One region of the Nonomuraea sp. NPDC050540 genome, then DNA from elsewhere that is predicted to be linked to it. Evidence: riboswitches for the same ligand, from Rfam matches in the RefSeq annotation. Region 1 holds a riboswitch; the other holds the start of a gene.
The links. A riboswitch is a leader RNA that binds a small molecule or an ion and turns the genes downstream of it on or off. The one in region 1 is predicted to bind glycine.
Positions count from the first base shown of each region.

Region 2: it holds a riboswitch for glycine, as region 1 does, so the genes downstream of both, gcvP (aminomethyl-transferring glycine dehydrogenase) here and gcvT (glycine cleavage system aminomethyltransferase GcvT) in region 1, are expected to answer to the same signal.

Region 1 covers NZ_JBITHA010000013.1:74,474-79,835, forward strand. The annotation lists gene ACIBI5_RS36075 (L-serine ammonia-lyase) at 1-405, opposite strand, end outside; gene gcvH (glycine cleavage system protein GcvH) at 471-860, opposite strand; gene gcvT (glycine cleavage system aminomethyltransferase GcvT) at 893-1,984, opposite strand; glycine riboswitch at 2,117-2,215, opposite strand; gene ACIBI5_RS36090 (cation:proton antiporter) at 2,243-3,676, opposite strand; gene ACIBI5_RS36095 (M28 family peptidase) at 4,001-5,362, opposite strand, start outside.
Region 2 covers NZ_JBITHA010000017.1:223,511-228,872, reverse strand. The annotation lists gene ACIBI5_RS42450 (esterase-like activity of phytase family protein) at 1-346, opposite strand, end outside; gene gcvP (aminomethyl-transferring glycine dehydrogenase) at 529-3,357, opposite strand; glycine riboswitch at 3,510-3,604, opposite strand; gene ACIBI5_RS42440 (MerR family transcriptional regulator) at 3,664-4,281, opposite strand; gene ACIBI5_RS42435 (bifunctional nuclease family protein) at 4,429-4,899, opposite strand; gene ACIBI5_RS42430 (MerR family transcriptional regulator) at 4,986-5,362, opposite strand, start outside.

The DNA of each region.
Region 1 (5,362 bases):
GGCGGCGAAGGCGGTGAAGCGCATGCCGTTGGGGTGCTCGGGCAGACTGATCTTGCGTTCGAAGACCAGGTCCTCGCCGACGACGAACGGGATGTCGCGCTCGCCGTACAGGCGGACGGTTCCGGCGGCGCGCATGGCGGCGAGGCGTTCGTCGACGGTGTCGACGTCGACGAGTTCGGGCTTCTCGCCGGACAGGCCGAGGAGCACGGCCTTGTCACTGCCGTGGCCTTTGCCGGTCAGGCCGAGGGAGCCGTAGAGGATGGCCTCGACCCGCGCGGTCCGCTCGACGAGGCCGTCTTCGTGCAGGCCGCGCGCGAACTTGTGCGCGGCTGCCATCGGGCCGCCGGTGTGTGAGCTCGACGGGCCGATTCCGATCTTGAAAAGGTCGAAGACGCTGATCGCCATTGATGCGTCCTTCCGCAACAGGGGGGAGGGCGGTGCCGGGGCCCATGCCGGGCCCCGGCGATTGGTCAGGAGTCGCCGGAGGTGAGTGCTCCGTACTCCTCAGCCGAGAGGAGGTCCTCCGGGTCGCCTTCGAGACGCACCCGGAACATCCAGCCGTCGCCGTAAGGGTCGTTGTTGACCAGCGACGGGTCGTCCACGACGGCCTGGTTCACCTCGGTGACCTCGCCGCCGACCGGAGCGTAGATCTCGCTCACCGACTTGGTCGACTCGACCTCGCCGATGGAGTCGCCGGCCTCGACGTTCGAGCCCGCCTCGGGAAGCTGCACGAAGACGACGTCACCCAGGGCCTCGGCCGCGAAGGCCGTGATGCCGACGGTCACGGTCCGGCCGTCGTCGAGACCGGCCACCCATTCGTGCTCCTTGGTGTAGCTCAGCTCGTCAGGGATGCTGCTCACTTACGTCCTCCTGCTGGTTACTGCGCTTGTATTCACGAACGGGCGCTGCGCTTGTAGAAGGGCAATGCGACGAGGTCCATGCCCTCCTGGCTGCCCCGGATGTCCACGGCCACGCCTTCGGTGACACCAGTGTCCACGTAGGCCATCGCGATGGGCTTACCCAGGGTCTGGGAAGGGGCCCCGCTGGTGACCTCGCCGACCACGGCGCCGTCCTTGGTCACCGGGTACCCGTGGCGGGGGACCCGGCGCCCGTGCGCGACCAGTCCGACGAGGCGCCGCCGCGGCGGGTCGTCCTTGACCGCCTCCAGCGCCGCCCTGCCGACGAAGTCGCCGGGCTTGTCGAATTTCACCACTCGGCCCAGGCCCGCGTCGAACGGGGTGAGCGCGGTGGACAGCTCGTTGCCGTAGAGCGGCATGCCGGCTTCGAGGCGCAGCGTGTCGCGCGAGGACAGTCCCGCCGGAATCAGCCCGTACGGCTCGCCCGCCTTGACCAGCGCCTGCCACAACGGCACCGCGTCCTCGTTGGCGATGAACAGCTCGAAGCCGTCCTCGCCGGTGTAGCCGGTGCGGGCGATGAGCGCCTGGGCGCCGGCGACGACGCCGGGCAGGCCGGCGTAGTACTTGAGTCCCGGCAGGTCGGCGTCGGTGAGCGAGGAGAGGATCTCCTGGGCGCGCGGACCCTGCACGGCGACGAGCGCCCACTGCTCGGACTGGTCGTCCACGACGGCGTCGAACTCGGCGGCGCGCGCGGTCAGCTCGCGGGCCACGAGGAGGTAGTTGGAGGCGTTGGCCACGACCATGAACTGTTCGTCGGCGAGCCGGTAGACGATCAGGTCGTCCAGGACCCCGCCGTCCTCCCCGACGATCATCGTGTAGCGGGCCCGTCCGGGCGCCAGCGCCGAGAGGTGGCCGACGAGCGCGTAGTCGAGTGCCTCGCCCGCCTGGGGACCGGTCAGGAAGATCTCGCCCATGTGCGAGAGGTCGAACAGTCCGGCGGCGGTGCGCACGGCGTTGTGCTCGGCGGACTCGCTGCCGTAGCGCAGCGGCATCAGCCAGCCGGCGAAGTCGGTCAGCGTCGCGCCGAGACTCTCGTGAACGTCTCGCAGCGGTGTCGGTCGGGACATTGGTCTTCGCACCTCAGGGCAGGGTCGGATGCCAGCATCCTCCCCCTCTGTCATCGATGCCTGAGAGCTTCGCCCGGGTTTTGCCGGACTTTCACCTTCGGCGAGGCCCGGAGGCCTGCTTTCCAGAGGCACCTCGCCCGAGCGGTCCTTTGCCTTGAGAGGTTCGCGGGGAGGGCTTGCTCCTTCAGGGGCTCTGACCGGATTGTCAGAACGCTCTCCCGCACGGGTTCACCGGTGTCTCCAACCAGCCTAGTGCCGTCACGGGGGTGTTGTCGCGTGTGGATCGCGCCAATCGATCTCTTCCGTGAGCTTGTGCAGGGTTGTGGCGCCGATGCGGCCTTCGGTGTACATCTGGCCGAGCGTCTCGCGCTGCGCCCTGGCGAGCTCGTCGCGCAGCTCGTGGGGGGCGCCGGCGTTCGCCTCGACCGCGAGCAACTGCCGCTGCGCCCACAGCGTGCCGGTGTCGAGACGGTGGGAGATCTGGTCGAGCCTGCGCATCGCCGCCGCGGCCGCCGCCTGCCGCGCCCGCGCCTCCTCCTCGGGCGCCGCGACACCCCCACTCTCCGGTACGGCGGCGCGGCACGTGAGCAGGGCGAACCCGCTGACCAGCACCACCGAGGCGGCGGCGAAGATCAACGCGTCCTGGGCGGGCAGCGCGGGCATGGCCAGCGCGATGGCCAGCGTCGAGGCCCCGCGGGTGCCGCCCAGCGTGAGGGCCCGGACGCTGCGCCGGTCGACGGCCAGCGCGAACGCCAGCCGTACCAGCGAAGTCGCGCCCAGCAGTGCCGCGGTGACCAGCAGGACCGTCGTGATCGGCAGCCCGGAGTGTGAGCCGCCCAGATCGCGCAGTTGGAGGCCGAGCAGGACCGCGAGCGTCCCGCCGAGCAGGAACGTCAGCACCTGCCAGGTGATCCGCTCGGTGGCCCGCGCGGGGGTGTGGAAGAGGCGGCCGCGCGCCCCGACGTAGAAGCCGGCGGCGGTGACGGCGAGCGGGCCGGACAGCCCGAGCTTGCTCGCGCTGATCTCGGCGACGAACGGCGTGGCCAGCGAGAGCACGATCAGCGTCCCCGAGTCGGCCAGCCGGCGGCGCAACTGCACGACGACCCAGCCGAGCGCGAGGCCCGCGAGCGCGCCGCCGGCGATCGCCGCGGCCAGTTGCAGCGCGGCCACGGAGACGGTCTCGGGGCGTTTGAGCTGCTCAAGCCCGATGGCGAGCAGCACGACCGCGACGCCCTCGTTGATCAGGCTCTCGCCTCGCAGCACGGTGAGCACGCGCTCCGGCGCGCCGAGCCGGTCGAGGACGAGTGCCTGGGTGGGCGCGAAGGCGGCGCCGACGGTCAGCGCGGCGCCCCACGGCAGGCCGGGGAGCAGAAGATGGGCCACGAGGGTGACGGCGCCGGCGGTGGCGAGGGTGAGCCCGACGCCGAGGAGCATGATCGGCCGCCAGGCGTCACGTGACTCGCGGGGCGCGCTGCGCGTGGTGGCGTGGTGGTAGAGCAGGGGCGGGATGAGGACGGTCAGCACGACGTACGGGTCCATCGACACGACCGGCACCCAGGGCAGGATTCCCACGAGCATGCCGAGCAGGACCAGGAACGGCAGGGGTGGCAGCCTCCACCTCGTGCTGAGAAATCGGGCCAGCACGATCGAGACGGCGACGAGCGCGGCGATGATCACCAGGTCGCTGGACAAAAGCTCGGGCTCCCTCCTGAGGGGGATCGGATCCGGACAACGGTGGCGAGCCTATGGGGGATATGTCCGGATCGGGCCGAGCTTGGTGTGCGAGGTGATCAGTGTTTGCCGAGAGGTTCAGGGGCCCTGCGTGTTGCTTGCCCCGTGTTTAACGGGATATTTCGGGACTTTGCGGGGCGTGTGATGCAACGCATAGCGCGGCCGGCCGTCCCCCCGGATGAACGGCCGGCCACGGGGTGTGGCCGGGAACCTGGCACACCCCAGCGGTTCCCGGCCACGTCTGTACGACCGGCGCCTGGCGGGACGCCGGCCGTACATGCTCCTCTAGAGGCGCTGCCAGAGCGCGGGTGTGCCGGGCGGCTCCCAGCCGGGCAGGCTCGTGTGGCTCTGCAGGCACCGGTAGTTGGTGCCCTGGTAGCTCACGGTCGTGCCGGCCGTGTAGGAGGTGTACGGCGCCCATTCGTTGCCGGTGCTGCCCACGGTCAGGGTGAACGTGGCCGAGCGGTCCGTGCTGGTGCCGTCGCCGTTGAGCGTGATCGGATAGGTGCCGGCGGCGACCGAGGACGTCGTCGCGATCGACACCGCGGAGGTCTGGCCAGCCGAGATGGTGGCCGGGCTGAAGCTCACCGTCACGCCCTGGGGCGCTCCGGAGGCCGTCAGCGCGATCTGCTGGGCCTGGCCGGAGGTGACCTGGGTGTTGACGGTGGCGCTCGCGCTGCCGCCGGGCTGGACAGAGGCGGACGCCGGGCTGACCGAGAACGAGTAGTCGTTCTGGACCTGCCCGATCGTCAGGTTGAAGGCGGTCGAACGGTCGCTGTCGGCGCCGTCACCGTTGAGGGCGATCTGGTAGCTACCGTTCGCCGCCGCCGCTGACGCCGCGACCGTGACCGTCGAGGACTGGCCCGCCGAGATCGTCTGCGGGTTGAAGGAGACGGTCACCCCGGCCGGGACGCCGCCGGCGGAGAGGCTGACCAACTGCGTCTGGCCGGAGGTGACCGTCGTGGTGAGCGTCGTCGTCGCCGACTGGCCGGGCTGGAGGGTTGCCGAGGCCGGGCTCACCGCCATGGAGTAGTCGTTTTGCTGTGACTGGCCGACGGCCAGGGTCCACAGCGCGTGTGCGGCCGCGTCGGCGTTACGGTCGAGCGCGGTCGTGTTGATGTTGGACGGATAGGTGTCGCAGGCCGAGTGGTAGCAGCGGTCGAACGACTGGTTGGCCTGACCGCCCCACTTGGCGGCCTGGGCGGCCGTCTTGCGTTCGCTCGCCCCGGTGAAGACGCCGCCGACGCGTACGCCGGCGTTCTTGAACGAGGCGTGGTCGCTGCGTCCGTCGCCGATGCGCTCCGGCTCGGTCTGCACGCCGATCGAGGTGTAGTAGTCGTTGAACAGCCGCTGCAGGGCCACGTCGTCGTCATAGACGAAGTAGCCGGGGTTGGGCGAGCCGGTCATGTCGAAGTTGAGGTACGCCTCGACGCCCGCCGCACCCCCGTTCTGCACGTAGTACCGGGAGCCGATCAGTCCCTGCTCCTCGGCACCCCACCAGCCGAACCGGACGTGCTTGGTCACCGTCGGCCGCTGGCTGGCCAGGGTCAGGGCGATCTCCAGCAGGGCCGAGGAGCCCGAGCCGTTGTCGTTGATCCCCGGACCGGCGGCGACGCTGTCCAGGTGGGCGCCGAGCATGATGGTCTG
Region 2 (5,362 bases), on a different contig from region 1:
GGAGCGTGGTGGCGCCGGTCAGCCGCACCCCGGTGAACGCGCCGGTGCGCCGGTCGATGTCGAGGGCGCCGGTGTAGAAGCGGGCGGGGTTGTAGCGCCAGCGGTCGTCGGAGATGAAGTACCAGGTGCCGGTCCGCGGGTCGCGGTCGATGCCGGACAGACCGCCGACCACCGTGCCCTCGAACTCCATCTTGTGCGGAAGGCGCTGCTCACCGAGAAAACGGGTGATTCTGAGCTCCTGCCGCGGGTCGGAGGCGGCGCTCGACGGCGGGGTGGCGACGAGTTGCGCGCCGACCGCCAGCGCCAGAGCCAGGGCGGCCTTCACCGATCTTCCCCGAAGGATCATTCACTTCTCCACGGCTTGGAAACGGGCCCCGTCGGGGCCTGAGCAAGCACATGAGAGCGTGGATCAAGAGGAAAGTCATGAGGACATGCCGCTGCCCCGGCAGCCTTTACCGTCGGCTCCCGGGCCCGGACCGTCGAAGGCCCCGGGAAGGCACAAAGCGCTTCCCGGGGCCTTCGTCAACCTCAGTCCTCGTACGCCTCCAGCGGCGGGCAGGCGCAGACCAGGTTGCGGTCACCGTAGGCCTGGTCGATACGGCGCACCGGCACCCAGTACTTGCCGTCGCGCAGCGAGCTGAGCGGGTAGGCGGCCTCGGCGCGGGTGTAGGGGTGCGCCCAGGTGTCGGAGGTGGCCGCCTCGGCGGTGTGCGGGGCGTTGCGCAGCGGGTTGTCGTCCTTGTCGTAGGCGCCCGAGGCCACCTTGGCGATCTCGCCGCGGATGGCGACCATGGCGTCGGCGAAGCGGTCGAGCTCGGCCAGGTCCTCACTCTCGGTCGGCTCGATCATCAGCGTGCCCGCCACCGGGAAGGACATTGTGGGCGCGTGGAAGCCGTAGTCGATGAGGCGCTTGGCCACGTCGTCGACGGTGACGCCGGTCTCCTTGGTGATCTGGCGCAGGTCGATGATGCACTCGTGGGCGACCAGGCCGCCGCGGCCGGTGTAGAGGACCGGGTAGTGCGGGGCCAGGCGGCGGGCCAGGTAGTTGGCCGACAGGATGGCCTGCTCGGTGGCGGCCTTGAGGCCCTCGCCGCCCATCATCCTGATGTAGGCCCAGGAGATGGGCAGGATGCCGGCGGAGCCGTACGGGGCGGCCGAGACCGCGCCGACCGGCGAGCCGGGACGCAGCGCGTGACCGGGCAGGTAGGCGGCCAGGTGCGCGCGGACCGCGACCGGGCCGACGCCGGGACCGCCGCCGCCGTGCGGGATGCAGAAGGTCTTGTGCAGGTTGAGGTGGGAGACGTCGGCGCCGAACTCGCCCGGCTTGGCCAGGCCGACGAGGGCGTTGAGGTTGGCGCCGTCGACGTAGACCTGGCCGCCGGCCTCGTGGACCTTGGCGCAGATCTCGGTGATCGTCTCCTCGTACACGCCGTGCGTGGACGGGTAGGTGACCATGATCGCGGCCAGCGTGTCGCGGTGCTTGGCGATCTTGGCGTCGAGGTCGGCGAGGTCGATGTTGCCCTCGTCGTCGCAGGCGACCACGACGACGCGCATGCCGGCCATGACGGCGCTGGCGGCGTTGGTGCCGTGGGCGGAGGACGGGATGAGGCAGACCTCGCGGCCCGTGTCGCCGCCCGCCTGGTGGTAGGCGCGGATGGCCAGCAGCCCGGCGAACTCGCCCTGGGAGCCGGCGTTGGGCTGGATGGAGACGGCGTCGTAGCCGGTCACCTCGGCCAGCCAGGACTCCAGCGTGCCGATCAGCTCCAGGTAGCCCTCGGTCTGCTCGGCCGGGGCGTAGGGGTGCACGGCCGCGAACTCGGGCCAGGTGATCGGCTCCATCTCGGTGGTCGCGTTGAGCTTCATCGTGCACGAGCCCAGCGGGATCATCGAACGGTCGAGGGCGATGTCCTTGTCCTGCAGCTTGCGCAGGTAGCGCAGCATGGCGGTCTCGGAGCGGTGGCTGTGGAAGACCGGGTGGGACAGGTAGTCGTCCTCGCGGGCGAGCGAGGCGGGCAGCGCGTCGTCACCGGCCAGGTCGCTGAGCCCGGCGGAGACGCCGAAGGCGGCGGCGACCTGCTCCAGGTGGGCGAGCTCGGTCTTCTCGTCGCAGGAGACCGAGACGTGGTCGGCGTCGACCTGCCAGAGGTTGACGCCGCGGGCGGCGGCCTCGGCGACGACCCGGGCGGCCCTGCCGGGCACGCGGGCGGTCACGGTGTCGAAGAACTCGCCGTGCACGACCTCCACGCGGCCCGCGCGCAGCACCTCGGCGAGCGTCACGGCGTGCGCGTGGGTACGGCGGGCGATCCGCCGCAGGCCCTCGGGCCCGTGGTAGACCGCGTACATGCCGGCGATGACGGCCAGCAGCACCTGGGCGGTGCAGATGTTGGAGGTGGCCTTCTCACGGCGGATGTGCTGCTCGCGGGTCTGCAGGGCCAGGCGGTAGGCGGGCGCGCCGTCGGCGTCCACGGAGACTCCGACCAGGCGGCCGGGCATCTGCCGCTGCAACCCCTCGCGCACGGACATGTACGCGGCGTGCGGCCCGCCGAACCCGAAGGGCACGCCGAAGCGCTGGGAGGAGCCGATCGCGATGTCGGCGCCGAGCGCGCCGGGCGCGGCGATGAGCGTGAGGGCGAGCAGGTCGGCGGCGGCGACCACGAGGGCGCCGGCGCCGTGCGCGCGCTCGGCCAGCGCGCGGAAGTCGCGCACACGGCCGGAGGCGCCCGGGTACTGCACCAGCACGCCGAAACACTCGGGCAGCTCGCCGTCGAGGTCGGAGGAGACGAGCTCGATGCCCAGCGGCTCGGCGCGGGTGGCCAGCACGGCCTTGGTCTGCGGGAGGGCGTCGGCGTCGACGACGAAGACGTGGCTCTTGGACTTGCCGGCCCGGCGGGCCAGGGTCATCGCCTCGGCGGCGGCCGTGCCCTCGTCCAGGAGGGAGGCGCCGGCCACGTCGAGGCCGGTGAGGTCGGAGACGACCGTCTGGAAGTTGAGCAGCGCCTCGAGGCGGCCCTGCGAGATCTCGGGCTGGTAGGGCGTGTACGCGGTGTACCAGCCGGGGTTCTCCAGCAGGTTGCGGCGGATCACCGCGGGCGTGATCGTGTCGTGGTAGCCCAGGCCGATCATCGAGGTGAGCACGCGGTTGCGGCCGGCCAGCTCGCGCAGCTCGGCGATGACCTCGCTCTCGCCGGCCGCCGGGGGCAGCTTCAGCTGGTCCTTGGCCCTGATGGCCTCGGGTACCGCCACCGCCACCAGGTCGGAGACCGACTCGAAGCCGACGGCCTCCAGCATCCGCTGCTGCTCGTCGGCCGAGGGCCCGATGTGGCGGGTGGAGAACGGAGGTGCTGTCAGGTCGGTCATGAGGGTGCCCTCCCGAGGCGATGGAGACCGGCGCCGGGGCGCGGTGGCCGGGTCTCCCCCTCTGTCATGGGACCTGAGAGCTTCACCCCGCGGGCGGGGCTTGCACCGTCGGTGAGGCGCGCCTGGCTGGCGTGCCTGCTTTCCAGAGTTGCCTCACCCGAGCGGTACCGGTTGCCTGAGAGATTCCGGGGAGGGTTGCTCCTTCGGCGCCCCGACTCAGGGTCGGGGACTCTCCCGCACGGGGTCGTCAGCCTTCGGGTCCTAGATTACTACGCCGGGCCGCGTCAGGCGTTCCGGCACGCTCGGCTATCCGATCTTGCGCGCGCGCCGCCGCTGCGCCAGCTCGTCCGCGGGGTGGTCGGCCGGGTCGTCACCGGCCGCGGCTCGTTCCCCCGGCAGCTCCGCGAGCGACCCCTCGACTTCCCGCCAGACTTTGCCCAGCGCGATCCCGAACACGCCCTGACCGCCCTGCAACAGGTCGATGACCTCGTCGGCCGAGGTGCACTCGTAGACGCTGACGCCGTCGCTCATGAGCGTGATCTGCGCGAGGTCGGCCACGCCTCGATCACGCAGATGCTGGACGGCGGTGCGGATCTGCTGGAGCGAGACTCCGGTGTCCAGCAGCCGCTTGACGACCTTGAGCACCAGGATGTCGCGGAAGCTGTACAGGCGCTGCGAGCCGGAGCCCTGGGCGGCCCTTATCGTGGGCTCGACCAGGCCGGTTCTGGCCCAGTAGTCCAGCTGCCTGTAGGTGATGCCGGCCGCCGAGCAGGCCGTCGGGCCCCGGTAGCCGATGTCACCCGGAAGTGTCGCGGGGGCGTCGTCGAAGAGCAGGCCCTGCTCTCCGGCACGCTGCCGCGCGCTCTCGCGCCGCACCGGATCTTCCTGGCCGGCCGTCTTTCCCTCGCCGCTGCTGACCGCCACGCGGACCTCCGGCTTTCTCTCATCCCGCGGCCTGATCTGGGGGTTCGCAACGCGCGACCACGGGTTTCACTTGCACCGTAGGACCGTGACCAAGCGCAGTCAACGATCCGGCTCGGCGCGTCGTGAAGCGTAAATGCACTGAAATACCTACCCCGCCCTGCCGAAGTCCTCGGGCGTGATCGTGTCAAGGAACTCCCTGAACTTCTCCACCTCGTCCTCCTGGTCGTCAGGGATGATCACACCGGCTTCCTGCACGACCTCCTCGCTGGCGAAGATCCGGGCACCGGTGCGCAGGGCGAGCGCGATGGAGTCGGACGGCCTGGCGCTCACTTCGACGCCGTTGGAGAAGACCAGATCGGCGAAGAAGATGCCGTCACGCAGCGCGACGATGTTGACCGCGCGCAGGCCGACGCCGAGCGCGCTGAGCACGTCGCGGAACAGGTCGTGCGTGAGGGGTCGCGGCGGCGGCTCCTCGGCCTGGGCCAGCGCGATGGCGGTCGCCTCGGTCATCCCAATCCAGATCGGCAGGAACCGCTCTCCGTGTGCCTCCTTGAGCAAGACGATCGGCTGATTTGTGGGCATTTCAACGCGAACGCCCACTACCTCCATCTGCAACACGGGCTGCTCCGTATCCGACACCTGACCGCTCTTATGCAATTCAACGTAACACCCGGCGGACACCTGAGGGCGCGCCGGTGGCCTCTTCATCGGCCCAGGACACTCCGCACGCCCGCGCGCAGCAGGGCCGCGTGCAGATCGAGCAGGTGTGCGGACAGCTCCCTGCCCACCTCGTCGGCCTCCCCGATCGCGCCGGGTCTGCGGCGTTTGAGTATGGGCGCGACGGTCTGCTCCACCAGCCCCGCCTCACGCTCGGCCGCGGCCTTGACCGCCCGCAGGTGCCGGGCGTGCAGGCCGAACCTGGCCAGGGCGCCGACGCTGCGCGCCACCTGGAGCGCGTCCTCGTCGTAGCGGCGCGCGACGGGGGCCAGCAGGCCGTAGTCCTCCAGCTCGGTGAGCGTCTCCTCGCTCAGCCCCGCCGCCTCCAGGAGCTCGGCGCGGCTGAGCCGCACCTCCGGGGTCT